4 regions of the Streptomyces sp. NPDC102279 genome follow, and region 2 is predicted to be linked to each of the others. Evidence: riboswitches for the same ligand, from Rfam matches in the RefSeq annotation. Region 2 holds a riboswitch; each other region holds the start of a gene.
What was found. Region 2 has a riboswitch for S-adenosylmethionine ahead of ACIRQH_RS29270 (aminotransferase class V-fold PLP-dependent enzyme). Riboswitches for the same ligand answer to the same signal wherever they lie in the genome.
Positions count from the first base shown of each region.

Region 1 (4,312 bases), on a different contig from region 2:
GCCAGTCCCACGCGGGCGAGCAGATCGCGGGCCAGCCGCTGGGCCTCGGGCCTGGACAGCCTGCCGGTCGCCACCGGCGCCGCGGCCACGTTGTCCAGCACGGTCAGGTGCGGGAAGAGGTTGAAGTTCTGGAAGACGAACCCGATGCGGCTGCGCTGGCCGAGGATGACGCGCTCGCTCAGTTCCTTGAGCCGCTCGCCGTGCCTGCGGACCCCGATGAGCTCGCCGTTGAGGCTGACATGACCGACTTCCGGCTTCTCCAGGTGATTGATGACCCGCAGCAGGGTCGACTTGCCGGATCCCGAGGGTCCGAGGATGACCGTGACCTCTCCCGGCCGGACGGTCAACTCCACACCGTCCAGCACCTGGTGGGAGCCGTACCACTTGTGCACGTCGTGCACCTCGACCGCGGCGGGCCGGATGTCGAGCGTTTCCACGCTCCCGGCCGCGGGGGCCGGGTGTGTCGACCCGCGCTCCGGAGCCGCCCCGGTCCGCGCCGTCTTCGTACGCGCTTCGCCGCTCATGTCGCCGTCTCCCTGCGGAGTCGGGCCCGCGCGTCGCGCAGACCGTTCCGTACCTTCTGCAGCGGGGTCGGCGGCAGGGTGCGCAGCGCGCCCCGCGAGTAGTGCCGCTCGACGTAGAACTGGATGACGGACACGACGCTGGTCAGGATCAGGTACCAGGCGGTGGCGACCAGGAGCAGCGGCACGATGTCGCCCGGATAGGTGCTGCCCATGCTCTGCACGGAACCGAACAGGTCCAGCAGGGAGACGTAGAAGACCAGGGAGGTTCCCTTGATCAGGCCGATCAGCTGGTTCACGTAGTTGGGGGTGATGGAGCGCAGCGCCTGCGGGAAGACGATCCTCGCGAACTGGTACCGCTTCGGCAGGCCCAGCGCGGAGGCCGCCTCGTGCTGGCCCTGGTCGACCGAGAGGAGGCCGCCGCGCACCACTTCGGAGGCGTACGCCGCTTCGTTGAGGCTGAGTCCGATGACGGCCACGGCCATGTCGGTGGCGAGGCGGGACTCGTCGAAGGAGAAGAAGGCCGGCCCGAACGGCACTCCGACACTCAACGTCTTGTACAGGGCACTGAAGTTGTAGAGGAAGAGCAGGACGACGATGAGCGGCACCGAGCGGAACAGCCAGGTGTAGACCCAGCTCACGGCACGGAGCACCGGGCTCGGCGAGAGCCGGGCCAGCGCCAGCAGGATGCCGCCCAGCAGTCCCAACACCGCGCTGTACACCGCGACTTCGAGAGTGATGAGGAGGCCGTCGAGGATCGTCGGGCGCAGGAACCAGTACTGGAACCGGTCCCACTGGTAGAAGGGGTTGGTCACCAGACCGTGGGCGATCTGGGCGACCAGCACGAGCACGACGGCCGTGATGATCCAGCGGCCGGGACGCCGGAGCGGAAGGACTCGCTGCGCCGTCAGGGGCTTCGGCGCGGCGGGGACGTCGGAACGGGGGATCACCTCGGCGGGCGGCGCTGATCCGGAGGACACAGCTATGCCCGGAGATTCACTCATGGAGAGCTCCAGCGGATTCGGACACCCCGGACCACGGCGAGCGGCAGCGTGGTGTGGAGCCGGTACGGCTCAGCACACGACGCGACACGGGCGCACGGGGAACGAGGGCTGGACGGAGAGAGGGACACCGCGACAGCGGTGGTCGTCAGAGGCTCGGAAGAGGAGCCGTCAGCCTTGGCGGAGGGTGCGACACGTGCCCGTACACAGTGCGCTGTTGACGCGCAGAAGGTCTACGGAGCGGTCCGCGCACAGCACGTCGCGGCCGAGGCGCCGCCATGCGGCCGTCCCGTCAGCTGCGTACATCGCTGTCACCATCACTTCTCCGGCCCTGGGGCATCTCGTTGTGGGCCGCACGTTAGGCCCGGCCCGAAAAGAATGTCAATGCGCGTGCCCACCAGGTGAGACCGCGTCACCCGCCTTCTTGACGGCGCCGCGGGGCGCGTCGAGACTGGCATGGACGGTCACGATTGTCAGCGCCCACGGCGCGGGTTCGTCCCGCTCCTGTGGTCATCGGCCCCGGCTCGCTGACAGGCAACCCTTCCACCGCGACGGGGTGCCCCGGGTGACGACCGGGTCCCGCCGGTGCGGTGGGGCAAGCGTGGTCTCGCGTCCCGCGAGCCCAGGAGGTGGGACCGGTGAGAATGCCGAGGAACGACTTGACGAGGCGCCTGCACATCGATCTGTTGCGCGTCTCCAGCGCCTACTGATCCGCTGCCGGCCCGTTCGGTCCCGGCCCGCGCGTCCGGCGCGGTCGCTTCGCATTCAGCCGCTCATCGCCCATGCCCACAAGGCGGCGATGGCTTCCTCGTTCCCCCTAGGGAGAGTCATGCCCGAGACAGCTTCGCGCGGTTCCAGCACAGCCGGATCCCTTCCCTGCGGCCAGAGTTCACCCACGCACACCGCTGACGAGGAAAGCGTGTTCACCCGTACCGGTGGCCAGAGTCCGTTCCCTTCGGCCACCCGCTCCAGGACGTCCACGCCTCCCCTGCTCCCCCGTACCGCCCACAGCCGCATCGGTGTCGGCCTGGCCGGCGGCTTCTACCCGGCGCCGCACCGCTACGAGGTGTATCTGGCGGCGAGTTGTCCGCGCTCTCTGCGTATCTCGATCACACTCGGCCTGCTCGGTCTGACGAACTCGGTCGCCACGACCCTGCTCACCCACCCCGCGGGAACACCCGACGCCTTCGCCTCCCTGCGCCGCGCCTACGAGGCCACCGAGCACCACTACGGCGGGCCGTTCACGGCGCCCGCGCTCTGCGACCGCTGGACCGGACGCATCGTCAGCAACGACACCTCCGACATCCTCCGGGACCTCACGGGCCTGCCGTCCGGGCACGCGGCGGGTCGCGCGCCGTCGCTGCTCCCGCCGTCTCTGGCGACCGACATCGAGGCCCTCCGGGACCTCCTCGACCGGGATGTCACCCCGTCGGCACACCCCTCGGACCGCACCGCGGCCCTGGACCTACTGGACTGCCAACTCTCCAGCGCCGCCTACATGTTGGGGGACAGTCTGACGGCGGCGGATGTGGACGTCTGGGTGGCTCTCTCCCGACTCGCCCCGGCCGGAACCCTGTGCGCGCACCCTCGCCTGCGCGACTACGTCCGCCGCCTCGGTGAACTCCCCGCCTTCCGGACCGGGAACGACGGGGTGCGCGCCGCGGCGTGAGACCCGGCCCGTGAGGGGAAGGGGCCGAAGTCCTCGCACGCCTCTCCGAGGACCACCGCGGGCCCTGTCGAACGGGCTCCCCGGAAGCGGGAGCCACCCCGGGTCAGCCGGCCGCTTCCTCGCCCGTCTCGCACTCCACGGACCTGGGTGCGGGCACCGGTGCCTGGGCCTTGTCGACGGTGGCGCGCAGGGTGCGTACCTGGGGCGACAACAGGGCGGCCGCCGTGGCCAGGACGATCAGGGCGGCGCACCCCGCCAGGGCCCGGTCCGTACCCACGGCGGTGGCGACGGGCCCGGCGACGAGCAGCCCGAGCGGTGCGAGAGCCAGGGAGCCGAACCAGTCGTAGGAACTGACGCGGGAGAGAACCTGCTCCGGGATCTCCCGCTGGATGGTGGTGGCCCAGAGCACGCCGAAGACGTCCGACGCGACGCCCGCGCCGAACATGGCGCCGGCGATCAGCCAGACCGGGGCCGCCACGCTGAGCAGCCCGATCGGCAGGGCGGCCGGAAAGGTGCACAGGACGGCGACCAGGAGAGGGCGCCGCACGCGGACCCGGGCCGCGAGCCCCGCGCCGGCGACGGTGCCGACGGCCTGCGCCGCCACGATGACCGACCACGCCCTCGCTCCGCCGAAGTGCTGCTCGGCCGTCAGCGGGCCCAGGACCCCGACGTTGGCGTTGAGTGCCGCGACGACCACCCCGTACTGCGCCACCACGGTCCACAGCCACTGCCGGGAGGTGAACTCCCGCCGGCCCTCGCGCAGATCGGCCCATCCCGACGTCCGGCGGCGCGGCCTCGCGGTCACCCGCAGCCGGGCGGTCAGGAGCGCGCTGAAGACGAACGACGCGGCGTTGAGCGCGAGTGCCCACCCCGGGCCGACCAGCGCGACCGTGACCCCCGACAGGGCGAGTCCCAGCAACAGGGAGCTGTTGGTGGCCATCCGCAACAGCCCGTTGGCCCGTTGCAGCCGCTCCCGTGGCACGACGAGCGGCACCATGCCGTCCATCGCCGGGGCGAACAGCGCCGACGCGGTTCCGGCGGCCACCGCCAGCAGACACATGGCCGCAAGGGGCGCGTGCCCGGTGAGCACCATCGCGGCGAGTCCGGCGTAGGCCCCCGCC
Region 1 is NZ_JBIWLU010000001.1:638,034-642,345, forward strand. Features, by position in the region: gene ACIRQH_RS02685 (amino acid ABC transporter ATP-binding protein) at 1-422, opposite strand, end outside; gene ACIRQH_RS02690 (amino acid ABC transporter permease) at 521-1,525, opposite strand; SAM riboswitch class IV at 1,985-2,130, shown strand; gene ACIRQH_RS02695 (putative leader peptide) at 2,167-2,232, shown strand; gene ACIRQH_RS02700 (glutathione S-transferase C-terminal domain-containing protein) at 2,442-3,191, shown strand; gene ACIRQH_RS02705 (MFS transporter) at 3,295-4,312, opposite strand, start outside.
Region 1: linked by a shared signal. The riboswitch ahead of ACIRQH_RS02695 (putative leader peptide) and the one ahead of ACIRQH_RS29270 (aminotransferase class V-fold PLP-dependent enzyme) in region 2 are both predicted to bind S-adenosylmethionine.

Region 2 (4,312 bases):
CGGACTGCTGACCGAGGAACGCATGGGCCATGTGGAGTTCGCGCTGTTCTACCTCGGGTGCGGATACCTGGCCCTGCTCGGGTACGCGGCCGCCAACACGTCCTCGGAACAGTCCCTGGTCGGGGCGTCCGGGGCGATCTCCGCGGTGCTCGGCGCGTTCCTGTACCTGTTCCCCAAGGCCAGGGTGACCAGTCTCTTCCCGTTCCTGTTCTTCCTGCCGTTGCGCTTCCCGGCCTGGGTGGTGCTGCCGTTCTGGTTCACCCTGCAGTGGCTGGCGGCGGGCCGGAGCGAGTCGGGCCCCGGCGTCGCCTATCTGGCGCACCTGGTGGGCTTCTCGCTGGGCTTCGTCTACGCGTGGGTGCGGTTCGGGCGCCGCGGCACCGCGGTGCCCGTGACGGGTGCACCGCTCGGCGCCCCGCCGGACGGACGGGGCCGGATGGAGCGCGAGTAGGGTGAGATCCCCAGCAGTGGCCCCCTAGGGAGAGAACCAGCCGTGATCACCGCGATCGTCCTCATCAAGACCAGCGTGGACCGGATCCCCGAGATCGCCGAGTCGATCGCGTCGCTGGAGAGCGTCAGCGAGGTCTTCTCCGTCACCGGCACCTACGACCTGATCGCCATGGTCCGGGTCGCGGCCCACGACGACCTCGCGGACGTCATCCCCGGCAGCATCAGCAAGATCCCGGGCGTCGAGGCGACGGACACGCACGTGGCGTTCCGTACGTACTCCCAGCACGACCTGGAGGCGGCGTTCGCGATCGGTCTCGACTCCTGACCGAGGCGTACGCCGCCTCGCGGCGGGCCGTCGTGGGTTCCTAGACCGCCGGCACGCAGCGGCCGTCCTGGGTGCGGTACTGCCACCGCGCGCCGTCCCGCACCAGCTCGCGCACCGCGCGGACGAACCGCTCGACGTGCTCGTCGGGCGTGCCGGCGCCGAAGCTGACGCGGATGGCGTTGAGGGACTTCTCTCCGGGTGCCGCCTCGGGGGCGCCGCACTCCCCCTGGCTCTCGGGGTCGCTGCCGAGCAGCGTGCGGACCAGCGGGTGGGCGCAGAAGAGGCCGTCGCGGACGCCGATGCCGTACTCGGCGGACAGCGCGGCCGCGAAGTGCGAACTGTTCCAGCCCTCGACGACGAAGGAGAGAACGCCGACCCGCGGGGCGTCGTCACCGAAGAGCGAGAGGACCCGGACCTCCGGGACCTCGGCGAGGCCGGCGCGGACGGTGCGGATCAGGTGCTGCTCACGGGCGAGGAGGTTGTCGAAGCCCTCCTCGGTGAGCGCCTTGCAGGCCGAGGCGATGGAGTAGGCGCCGATCACGTTCGGCGAGCCGGCCTCGTGCCGGGCCGCGCTGTCGTGCCACTCCACGTCCACGCCGCCGTCCGCGCGCCGGGTGACCTTGCGGCTGGCGCCGCCGCCCGCCAGGTACGGGTCGGCCTCGCGCAGCCAGTCCGAGCGGCCCGCGAGGACACCGGAGCCGAACGGCGCGTACAGCTTGTGCCCGGAGAAGGCGACCCAGTCGCAGTCGAGGTCCTGGACCGACACCGGGTGGTGCGGGGCGAGCTGGGCGGCGTCGAGGACGATCCGGGCGCCGTGGGCGTGCGCGGCGGCGGCGAGTTCCCGCACCGGCCACAGCTCCCCCGTGACGTTCGAGGCCCCGGTGACGCAGACGAGGGCCGGCCCGTGAGGGTCGCGTGCGGCGAGGGCCTGCTCCAGGGTCGCGACGGCCTCGCCGGGGGTGCGCGGGGCGTTGAGGTACGTCACCCGGGCGTCGCGCCAGGGCAGCAGCGAGGCGTGGTGCTCGGTCTCGAAGACGAAGACCTGGCAGTCGGCCGGGAGCGCGGCGGCGAGCAGGTTGAGCGAGTCGGTGGTGGAGCGGGTGAAGACGACCTGGTCGTCGGTCCGGCAGTCGAGGAACTCGGCGACGGTCCTGCGGGCGTTCTCGAACAGGTCGGTGGACAGCTGCGAGAGGTACCCGGCACCCCGGTGGACGCTGCCGTAGTACGGGGCGTACGCGGCGACGTCGTCCCACACCCGCTGGAGGGCGGGCGCGCTGGCGGCGTAGTCGAGAGCGGCGTAGTCGACCTCGCCGCCGGTGACGAGCGGAACGGTGACGTCCCGGCCCAGGACGGGCAGCGGGGCACAGACGGAGACGTCGGCGGTGGTGGTGACAGACATGGCGGGCTCCTGTGAGGCAGGCGGGATCGCCGCGCGAGCCGGCCGCCCGAAGGCAGCGCTCGGCGCAGGAAGGGGAAAAAAGGGTGTGCGGAGGCGGGGCTCGGCGCCCTATCGCATTCGCTTGCTCACAGAAGGCTCCCTCGAACGACCAGGACCCCTGGTTACGTCCACTCGAAAGAGTGGGAGGGGTCCGCGCTTGCCGTAGACCTCGCTGCCTACGACCTGGTCCTCACCCGGGGCACCCCGCCACGGACGGAGGGTTGCCGGACAGCCGGCCGGGGCCTGATGGCTGTCGCTCATGACCTGATACAGCATCTTGCCAGAAGATCTTCGACGCGCAAGGCGCGGTCCGGATTCTGGACCGCGCCCCGCGTCGCATCACCGGCGCCTCAGGCGTTGCTGGCCGCCACCCACCGGTCGAGGGTGCGCTTCGCCGCCCCGGAGTCGATGGCCTCGGCCGCCTTCGCCATGCCGGCCCGGAGCTGGTCCGCGAGCGGCGCGTCCGTCGGCGACAGGGCCACCAGGGCGGCCGCCGCGTTCAGCAGCACGGCGTCCCGTACCGGCCCGGTCTCGCCGTCCAGCAGCCGATGGGCGACCTCCGCGTTGTACGCCGCGTCGGCGCCGCGCAGCGCCTCGACGGGAACGACGTCGAGACCGACGTCACGGGGGTGGAAGTGCTCCTCGGTGACCTCGCCGTCGCGGACCACCCAGACCCGGGAGCCGGCGGTGGTGGTCAGTTCGTCGAGGCCGTCGTCGCCGCGGAAGACGAGTGAGGAGTTGCCGCGCTCGGCGAAGACGCCCGCCACGATGGGCGCCATCCGTAGGTCGGCGACCCCGACCGCCTGGGCCCTGACCCGGGCCGGGTTCGTCAGCGGTCCCAGCACGTTGAAGGTCGTCCGGATGCCGAGCTGTCCACGCGCCGCCGCCACATGGCGCAGAGCCGGGTGGAACTTGACCGCGAAGCAGAAGGTGATCCCGGCCTCCTCGGCCACCTCCGCGACGCGCTTGACCGTCAGCTGGAGATTGACGCCGAGCTTCTCCAGGACGTCCGAGGAGCCGGACGCCGAGGACGCGGCGCGGTTGCCGTGCTTGACGACCTTGGCGCCGGTGCCGGCCACCACGATCGAGGACATCGTGGAGATGTTGACGGTCTTCGCGCCGTCGCCGCCCGTGCCGACGATGTCGACGGTCCGCCCGGGCACCTCGATCACGTTGGCGTGCTCGTACATCGCCCGGACGAGTCCGGAGATCTCCTGGACGGTCTCGCCCTTGGCCCGCAGTGCCACCACGAAGCCGGCGATCTGCGCGTCGGTCGCCTCGCCGCGCATGATGCGGTCCATCGCCCAGGCCGTGTCGTCCGCGCTCTGGTCGCGGCCTTCGAGGAGACCGTTCAGTACCTCGGGCCAGGAACGGCCCGCCGCGGTGTCGCCTCCAGCGGGGTTCACAGCGCTCATGGTCGCTCCTGGGTTCATGGGTCACGCGAGTGGGTCCGCCCCGCAGCACGGGGGTGAGTCCACCCTATCCAGCCCCGGAGACGGCGAAGAGCCCCGTCCGTGGACGGGGCTCCTGCCGTGGCGAACCGGGGGTGTCGCGGGGATCAGTGGTGGCCGTGGCCGCTCGTGATCTCCTTGTACTCCTCGACGGTGGGCTTGGGGATCTGGTTGTCCTCCCCGTAGTAGCCCTTGCTCATCTTGGCGCGCAGCTTCTGCGCGCTGTTGACCTTGCGCTCGACACCGTTCTCGTCGACCGCCGGGCCGATCTCGGCCGGCTTGTACTGCTCGTGCGCGGTGAGCGTGTGCAGCGCGTCCTGGCTGAGCGGCTCGTGCACCTCGATGAACTCACCGTGCGGCAGGCGCTTGATGATGCCCGACTCGCGGCCGTGCAGCACCTTGTCCCGGTCCCGGCGCTGGAGGCCGAGGCAGATCCGCTTGGTGGCGAGGAACGTGAGCACCGGCACGACGAAGAAGGCGATGCGCACGAACCAGGTGATCGAGTTGATCGCCAGGTGGAAGTGCGTGGCCCAGATGTCGTTGCCACCGCCGACGAGGAGCACGAAGTACCAGCTGATCCAGGCGACACCGAACGCGGTCCGGGTCGGGACGTTGCGCGGGCGGTCCAGGATGTGGTGCTCGCGCTTG
Region 2 is NZ_JBIWLU010000012.1:66,721-71,032, reverse strand. Features, by position in the region: gene ACIRQH_RS29280 (rhomboid family intramembrane serine protease) at 1-451, shown strand, start outside; gene ACIRQH_RS29275 (Lrp/AsnC ligand binding domain-containing protein) at 494-775, shown strand; gene ACIRQH_RS29270 (aminotransferase class V-fold PLP-dependent enzyme) at 816-2,174, opposite strand; SAM riboswitch class IV at 2,362-2,478, opposite strand; gene trpD (anthranilate phosphoribosyltransferase) at 2,564-3,628, opposite strand; gene ACIRQH_RS29260 (cytochrome bc complex cytochrome b subunit) at 3,772-4,312, opposite strand, start outside.

Region 3 (4,312 bases), on a different contig from region 2:
CGCGGTTCGCGCTGGTGGGCGCGCTCTCCGGGCAGTTGTCCGCCGAACACGATCGCGACGGCACCACCGCGCCCGCGGAGATCGACACGTTCCGCGTCATCACGCTGGGGATCACGCTGCGTGGGTTCAGCAGCTCGGATCTCGGTGAAGCGGCCGAGGAGTGGAACAAGCGCTTCGGGGACTGGCTGCGCTCCGGCGAGATCGTCTTCCCTCACGTCAGGATCGCGGGCATTGATCGCGCGCCCTGGGCGTTGCAGGAACTGTTCGAGGGGCGGCACATCGGAACCGTCGTCGTGGACCTGCCGTAGCGGTGGGCTCCCGGGTGCCGTGGGCTCCCGCCTCCTTGAGAGTGTTCGACGCGGCACCGGGTGGAGGCGGGGAGCGGATGCGGATCGGGGATGCGGCAGCAGCGGCCGGTACGACAGCACGCGCGCTGAGGTTCTACGAGGAGCGCGGGTTGCTGCCACCCCCGCGGCGTACGGCGGCCGGGCAGCGCGAGTACGGTCCTGGCGAGGTCGCCCGGGTCAGGGTGATCCGGGACCTGCTCGCCCTCGGCCTGACGGTGGAGGACCTGTGCGGCCTGGCCGACCGCATCCCGCTGCTCGTCGACGACCCGCGCAGAGGGTGTTCCGGCGGCACGGAGAGTCCCGGCGCCGGCGTCGTCCACCGCCGACTGGCCGCGCTCGACGCCGAGATCGACCGTCTCAGCCGCCTGCGCACCCGCCTGGCGGCACAGACGGGCCACCCGACCGGCTGACCGCCAGGGGCGCGTTCGGCGATGGGACGGCACAGGGGCTGTCGTCGTCTCCGTCGATCGATCGATCGATCGTGGCAGTGAACGTCCGCCCTCTTGAGAACCGCACCAAAGCCCGGACGATCAGGGCCAGTTGTTGCGGGCACATGAAATCCCACGGCTCCACGTGCTGCGGCTCCTGGTCCGACGCCGTTGACCGCGATCCCGTCATTGACGGATCGGAGAATCGATTCGTACGATCGCGACCGGCATTGAGTGTCAGCGTCAAGCCCTGGCTCGCTGACCGGCAACCCTCCTCCGCGGTGGGGTGCTCCAGGTGAAAGCCCGGCGGGGTCGTCCGACCCCGCAAGCGCGAACCCCCGTCAGGGGGACGAGACAGGGAGGCCCGGCGTGCGGAACAGCAGCAGCGACCTGAGCGCCTCGATCGCGGCCGCGGCGATGTTCTCCGGCTTCTCTCGCCGCCGCCACATCGACCTGGAACGCTCCGCCAGCTGTCTGTGTCGCGGCTGACCACACGCCCTGCCGGCCGACGCACTCCGTCGGTCCGTTCGTACGGCGGCTGACAACAGCCCCTGGCGTGACCGGCGTTGTGAGAAAGACCTACCCGCCTCGCACCCCGTCGTCGACGCTCCCCTTCCTGTCTGGCTCGCGCCCGACTCGTCGTCCGGGCCCCGCCTGATTGCCTGTCCCGACTTTCTCGTCCGAACGGTGCCGCCCGTCCACGGCTGCGCCGTCCCGCTTCGCCATGTCCGCTTCGGACAGGCGCGGCGACTCTGGAGTAGGAGAACCCCTTCCGTGACATCCCATCCGGACATCCGATCCGCCCGATGGACAGCGGCCGCCGCCGTCGTGACGAGCGGCATCCTGCTGAGCGGCTGCTCGTCGAGCGGCGGCACCGGTTCGAGCGACACCGCCGCCGGGGCCAGGTCCGGTGGCACGCTGACCTTCGCGGTGGGATCCGACGCCGGCTGCGTGGACCCGCAGCAGGTGGGCAGCAACGACAGCATCTACTCGCTGCGCCAGGTCGTGGACTCCCTGACCGACCAGGACCCCAGGACCGGCAAGATCGTGCCCTGGCTGGCGAAGAGCTGGGACATCAGCTCCGACACGACGACGTTCACCTTCCACCTGCGGTCGGGCGTGACGTTCAGCGACGGCTCACCGCTGACCGCCCAGGTGGTCAAGGACAACTTCGACGCCGTACCGAAGCTCGGCGCCCTGGCCACCCTCGCCCAGGGCTACCTGAGCGGGGTGCGGAGCACCACCGTGGTCGACGCGAGCACGGTCCGGGTGACGTTCAAGAAGCCCAACGCCCAGTTCCTCCAGGCCACTTCGACCCACTCACTGGGCATCGAGTCGGCGGCGAGCGTGAAGCGGAGCGCACAGGAGAAGTGCAGCAAGGGAGTCGCCGGCTCCGGGCCCTTCACGCTGTCGAGCTACGTGCAGAACCGCGCGGTCACGTTGAGCAAGCGCGGCAAGTACGCCTGGGGTTCCTCCCTGTGGACCAAGAAGGGCGAGGCGTACCTGGACAAGCTGGTGTTCAAGGTCGTGCCGGAGGCGGGCGTGCGGAGCGGGAGCCTGCAGTCCGGCCAGGTCGACGCGGTCGGCAGCGTGGGCAAGGCCGACGAGACGGCGCTCAAGGGTGGTGCGGCGAACCTGCAACGCCGCGCCAACCCCGGCGTCGTGTTCAATCTCGGCCTGAACAACTCCCGTCCCCTGCTCAAGGACGCGAAGGTGCGTCAGGCCCTGCAGTTCGCCATCGACCGGCAGCAGATCGTGGACGCCGTCTTCCCGACGGGCACCGAGCCGGCCACCAGCGTGCTGGCGCACACGACACCGAACTACGCGGACCTCGGGCGGGACCTGTCCCGCGACGCGGCGAAGGCCACGTCGCTCCTGGACAAGGCCGGATGGAGGACCGGCGCTGACGGGATCCGGTCGAAGAACGGCACCAAGCTGCGTCTGACCGTCAAGTGGTTCGCCAACGCGGCCACCAACCAGCCCGCGCTGGAGCTGATCCAGCAGCAGCTGAAGGCGGTCGGTGTGGACGTCGTGCTCAAGCAGCTCCAGATCACCCAGTTCGCCCCGACGCTCCAGTCGGGTGACTTCGACGCGGTGTGGGGCAACGTCACACGGGCCGACCCGGACATCCTGCGCAGCTCGTACTCCACCGAACTGGCCAACTTCTACCACCTGCCCCCGAGCTCGCTGGACACCGCGCTGAACCAGCAGGCGGCGACGGCCGATCCGGCCCGGCGCGGCGAACTGGTCAGGAAGGCGCAGGAGTTGCTCGTACAGAACGCGTACGTCATTCCGGTGGTGGAGTTGGAGACCCAGTTGGGTGTGGCGAAGAAGGTGCACAACCTCGGCTTCGACGCCTCCAGCCGCGTCCAGCTGCACGACACGTGGATCGGCTAGCGGCCGGCATGCGTCGCTATGTGATCAAACGCATCGCTCAGGCGGTCGGCGTGCTCTGGGCGGCCTACACGGTGTCGTTCCTGGTGCTGGACTACCTGCCCGGCGATCCGGTCTCGGCGATGGCCGGGGCCGGAGCCGACTCGGGACAGGTCGATCCCGCACAACTGGACGCGCTCCGCCACCAGTACGGCTTCGACAAGCCCGTGCCGGTCCAGTACGCAGAGGCTCTCGGCCGCGCGGTGCGCGGGGACTTCGGGGACTCCGTGTCCACCGGCCGCCCGGTCACCTCGTCCCTCGCCGACGCACTCCCGCAGACCCTGCAACTGACCGGCGCGGCGCTGCTGCTCGCCGTGCTGCTCGGGGGCGGCGTCGCCCTGCTCGCCACGTACACCACCCAACGGTGGCTGCGGCAGCTCCTGTTGTCGCTGCCTCCGCTGGGCGTGTCCGTCCCCACGTTCTGGGTCGGTCTGCTGCTGGTCGAGGTCTTCTCCTTCCGGGCAAGGCTCTTCCCGGCGTTCGGCAACGACGGGCTGCGCGGGCTCGTGCTGCCCGCGGTGACGCTGGCGATCCCGACCGGCGCCCTGGTCGCGCAGGTGCTGGCGAAGAGCCTCCTCACGGCGCTGGACCAGGCCTATGTGGAGACCGCGCGCGCCAAGGGCGCGGGCAGGGTGCGGATTCATCTGCGGCACGCGCTGCGCAACGCGTCGCTGCCCGCTCTGACGGTCGTGGGCCTGCTGGCCGGGCAGCTGATCGCCGGTTCGGTGGTCGTCGAGACGGTGTTCTCCCGTGACGGCCTGGGGCGGGTGACCGCAGCCGCGGTCGCGGCCCAGGACATCCCGCTGGTCCAAGGGGTCGTGGTGTTCGGCGCGCTGATCTTCGTGTCCGCCAACCTGGTCGTCGACCTCGTCTATCCCGTGCTGGACCCGCGGATCGTGGTCCATTCGAGAAGGAAGGTGAGTCCGGCATGAGTCAGACCCTTGCCGAGGACGTGGCCGCGGGGGCGGCGACCGGTCTCGCCCGAGCGGTCGATCCGAGCTCCGCAGCGGGTACCGAACCGACTCCGGACGGGCCCGGTGCCGAACGCCGACGGCTCCTGCGCTTCCTGGTGCGCCGGCCCGGTCTGCTGGCGTCGGCGCTGGT
Region 3 is NZ_JBIWLU010000004.1:236,796-241,107, reverse strand. Features, by position in the region: gene ACIRQH_RS10945 (MDR family NADP-dependent oxidoreductase) at 1-308, shown strand, start outside; gene ACIRQH_RS10940 (MerR family transcriptional regulator) at 386-757, shown strand; SAM riboswitch class IV at 1,002-1,112, shown strand; gene ACIRQH_RS10935 (putative leader peptide) at 1,145-1,264, shown strand; gene ACIRQH_RS10930 (ABC transporter substrate-binding protein) at 1,550-3,172, shown strand; gene ACIRQH_RS10925 (ABC transporter permease) at 3,181-4,140, shown strand; gene ACIRQH_RS10920 (ABC transporter permease) at 4,137-4,312, shown strand, end outside.
Region 3: linked by a shared signal. The riboswitch ahead of ACIRQH_RS10935 (putative leader peptide) and the one ahead of ACIRQH_RS29270 (aminotransferase class V-fold PLP-dependent enzyme) in region 2 are both predicted to bind S-adenosylmethionine.

Region 4 (4,312 bases), on a different contig from region 2:
GGATGGCGATGTCGCCGAGCATGGCCTTGCGGCGGTCACCGAAGCCCGGAGCCTTGACGGCGACGGACTTGAAGGTGCCACGGATCTTGTTGACGACCAGGGTCGACAGCGCCTCGCCCTCGACGTCCTCGGCGATGATCAGCAGCGGCTTGCCGCCCTGCATGACCTTCTCGAGGAGCGGGAGCAGGTCCTTGACGTTCGCGATCTTGGAGTTCGCGATCAGGATGTACGGGTCGTCGAGGACGGCCTCCATACGCTCCATGTCGGTGGCGAAGTACGCCGAGATGTAGCCCTTGTCGAAGCGCATACCCTCGGTGAGTTCCAGCTCCAGACCGAAGGTCTGGGACTCCTCGACGGTGATGACGCCTTCCTTGCCGACCTTGTCCATCGCCTCGGCGATGAGCTCGCCGATCTGCGTGTCGGCGGCGGAGATGGAGGCCGTGGAAGCGATCTGCTCCTTGGTCTCGACATCCTTGGCCTGCTCGAGCAGGGCACCGGAGACGGCCTCGACGGCCTTCTCGATACCGCGCTTGAGGGCCATCGGGTTGGCGCCGGCGGCGACGTTGCGCAGACCCTCGCGCACGAGCGCCTGGGCCAGCACGGTCGCCGTGGTCGTACCGTCGCCGGCGACGTCGTCCGTCTTCTTGGCGACTTCCTTGACCAGCTCGGCGCCGATCTTTTCGTACGGGTCCTCGAGCTCGATCTCCTTGGCGATGGAAACACCATCGTTGGTGATCGTGGGCGCGCCCCACTTCTTCTCGAGGACGACGTTACGGCCCTTGGGGCCGAGGGTGACCTTGACGGCGTCGGCGAGCTGGTTCATCCCGCGCTCGAGACCGCGCCGTGCCTCCTCGTCGAACGCGATGATCTTGGCCATGTGAAGTGGTCCTCCCGGACGGGGTGGATTGCTCCGGATCGCGCCCGCGCCCGCGACGGACGGCCTGCATGCCCTGTGGTTCCTTGCCCCACCGGCCTGCGGACCTCGCTGGCCCGATCCAAGTTCTGTCACTCTCACTGGGAGAGTGCTAACGCCAATGATTAGCACTCGACCCCGTCGAGTGCAAGGTGCGCTCGTGAGGCGAGCCCCTCCGAGGGGTGGCGGTCGGGCGCAAGCGCCTCTCGGGAAACGGGCCCCCGGGGGAAGCCCCCGCGCACGGCGCGCGCCCGCGCGCGCGTGGGGAAGACGCACGAGGGGCCCGCATCCCTGGTGGGATGCGGGCCCCTCGTGCGTGAGTGCGTCGGTGGTCGTTCGCGCCCGATCAGACGGCGAGTTTGACCATGTCCGCCTGCGGACCCTTCTGGCCCTGCGAGATCTCGAACTCCACTCGCTGACCCTCTTCAAGGGTGCGGTAGCCGTCCATCTGAATCGCGCTGTAGTGCACGAAGACGTCCGCACCACCGTCGACCGCGATGAAGCCGTACCCCTTCTCCGCGTTGAACCACTTGACGGTGCCCTGAGCCATGCCTAACTCCCCTATTACTGGCCCTTGCACAGATCCGCACTTCGCGGATCCGGGTCAGACCTCCACCCCCCAACGGGTTGGGGGTGTGCGCCGGAACGCGTCGACCGCGGCTGAATGTATCTGTCCAACTGCCGTCTGCAACAGGTCAATCGGACGAGAATTCTGGGCACGCCTGATCGCCGGTATAGGGAGAATTCGAGGAGATCCAGGGCAAGTCGGGCCCCGTATATGCCATAAACGGCTCAAAAAGGCCGGGCACTTTGGCTACTTCTTGTCGGCTGCCGGGAGAGGACTCATATGCGTCCGGCATGAAACCAACATCCAGAACGGGGCGACTTCCCCAACCCTACCCCGTTCAACCCTGCAGAATTGCCCCCTCCGCTTCTCTCACGGAGGGGGCAATTCGATGAACTCTTCGTGTTCGGCATTACCGAGGGTAACGATCAGCCTCCGGCGACGGCCGGAATGATCGAGACGCCCACCCCGTCCGGGGTCGCCGTCTCCAGTCCCTGCTCGAAGCGCACGTCGTCGTCGTTCACGTACACGTTGACGAAGCGGCGCAGCTTGCCCTGGTCGTCCAGGACGCGCGCGCTGATGCCCGTGTGGTTCTTCTCCAGGTCGCTGATGACCTCGGCGAGGGTCGTGCCCTCGGCCGTCACCTCGGCGGCACCCCCGGTGTAGGTGCGCAGGATGGTGGGGATGCGGACGTTGACGCTCATGATGCGAGGCCTGCCTCTCGGAAGGAGTCGAGGTTCGGGCGGATGGTCGCGGTCAGCCCGGTGTCCGAGGCCACCGCGTCCAGAGTCTTGAGGCCGTCGCCGGTGTTGAGGACGACGGTGGTCAGGGTCGGGTCGAGCAGACCGCTCTCGATCAGCTTGCGGGTGACGCCGACGGTCACCCCGCCGGCGGTCTCCGCGAAGATGCCCTCCGTGCGCGCGAGCAGCTTGATCGCGTCGACGATCTGCTCGTCGTTCACGTCCTCCACGGCACCACCGGTGCGCCGTGCGATGTCGAGCACGTAGGGCCCGTCGGCGGGGTTGCCGATGGCGAGCGACTTGGCGATGGTGTCCGGCTTCTGCGGCCGGACGACGTCGTGGCCGGCCTTGTAGGCGACGGAGACCGGCGAGCAGCCCTCGGCCTGGGCGCCGAAGATCTTGTAGGGCCGGTCCTCGACGAGCCCGAGCTTGATCAGCTCCTGGAGGCCCTTGTCGATCTTCGTGAGCTGGGAGCCGGAGGCGATCGGCACGACGAGCTGGTCCGGCAGCCGCCAGCCGAGCTGCTCGCAGATCTCGTACGCCAGCGTCTTGGAGCCCTCGGCGTAGTACGGGCGGAGGTTGACGTTGACGAAGCCCCAGCCCTCGCCGGCCGGGTCGCCGATCAGCTCGGAGCAGAAGCGGTTCACGTCGTCGTAGTTGCCCTGGATGCCGACCAGCTCGCCGCCGTAGACCGCGGCCATGACGACCTTGCCCTGCTCCAGGTCGTGCGGGATGAACACGCAGGAGCGGAAGCCGGCACGGGCCGCCGCCGCGCCGACGGCGCCGGCGAGGTTGCCCGTGGAGGAGCAGGAGAGGGTGGTGAAGCCGAAGACGCGGGCCGCTTCGATGGCCTGGGCGACGACGCGGTCCTTGAAGGAGTGCGTCGGGTTGCCGGAGTCGTCCTTGACGAAGAGCTTGCCGGCGTCGACGCCGAGCTCGCGGGCCAGGTTGTCGGCCTGCACGAGCTTGGTCCAGCCCGGGTTGATGTTCGGCTTGTCGGCCACGTCCGCGGGGACGGGCAGCAGCGGCGCGTAGCGCCAGATGTTCGCGGGTCCCGCTTCGATGCGCTTGCGGAGTTCTTCGGTTTCGTAGGCCGAGAAGTCGTACGCGATCTCCAGCGGGCCGAAACACTCCTCGCAGGCGAAGAGCGGGCCGAGAGGGACGCGATGTCCGCACTCCCGGCAGGAAAGCGCCGCGGCCGGGCCGAGATCGACCGCTTCTGCGGAGTTCGTGGTGCTTGCAACTGTCTGCGCAGCCATGGAGGCGAGGCCCTTTCTCCTCATCTTCCTCACGACGCACTTCGCCGTGAGACGGATTTGGCACCTTCCCTAGCCGGGAGCCTCGCGACGCGATCGACTTCGATCGGTACGAGACCGGCTGGAGGGTTGCCGGGGCTTCATCGGGCCGTATCCCTCTGCCCCTCTGGATGAGCGGTATTAAATTGTTGAACTGTTGAACACAGTTAGCGCCGATGATCCAGGACATGCGATGGTCATCCGCGTTGTTCAAGACTGTAACCGAAGGCCAGGACAGTTGAAGCAGTCGTCCGAACCGCGAGACGACGGCAAGCGATCAGCCGCTGGCCGCAGCGGGCACGCTGATGAGAGCGTGTGATCAGACAGTGAGGAGCCGCAGACCGTGCTGAATGACGTCGAACGCTGGCTGAGCACACGCTCCTGGTCCCTGACCGACCGCCCGCTCCACAGGATCATGGCCGCGAAACGCACCTCGGGGTCGACGGTCAGCGTCGTGCTGCCCGCGCTCAACGAGGAGGAGACGGTCGGCGAGATCGTCTCGATCATCCGCCACGACCTGATGCAGCAGGTGCCCCTCGTCGACGAGATCGTCGTCGTCGACTCGGGCTCCACGGACCGCACCTCCGCGGTCGCCGCCGCCGCGGGCGCGCGAGTCGTGCACCGCGACGACATCCTTCCCCGGCTGCCGGCCGTGCCCGGCAAGGGCGAGGTCCTGTGGCGGTCGCTGCTCGTGACGAGCGGGGACGTCGTCTGTTTCATCGACGCGGACCTCAAGGAGTTCTCGTCCGACTTCGTCTCCGGGATCGTGGGCCCCCTGCTCACCGACCCCGGCGTCGAC
Region 4 is NZ_JBIWLU010000005.1:174,307-178,618, reverse strand. Features, by position in the region: gene groL (chaperonin GroEL) at 1-877, opposite strand, end outside; gene ACIRQH_RS13765 (cold-shock protein) at 1,260-1,463, opposite strand; gene ACIRQH_RS13760 (MoaD/ThiS family protein) at 1,907-2,182, opposite strand; gene thrC (threonine synthase) at 2,179-3,477, opposite strand; SAM riboswitch class I at 3,495-3,651, opposite strand; gene ACIRQH_RS13750 (glucosyl-3-phosphoglycerate synthase) at 3,857-4,312, shown strand, end outside.
Region 4: linked by a shared signal. The riboswitch ahead of thrC (threonine synthase) and the one ahead of ACIRQH_RS29270 (aminotransferase class V-fold PLP-dependent enzyme) in region 2 are both predicted to bind S-adenosylmethionine.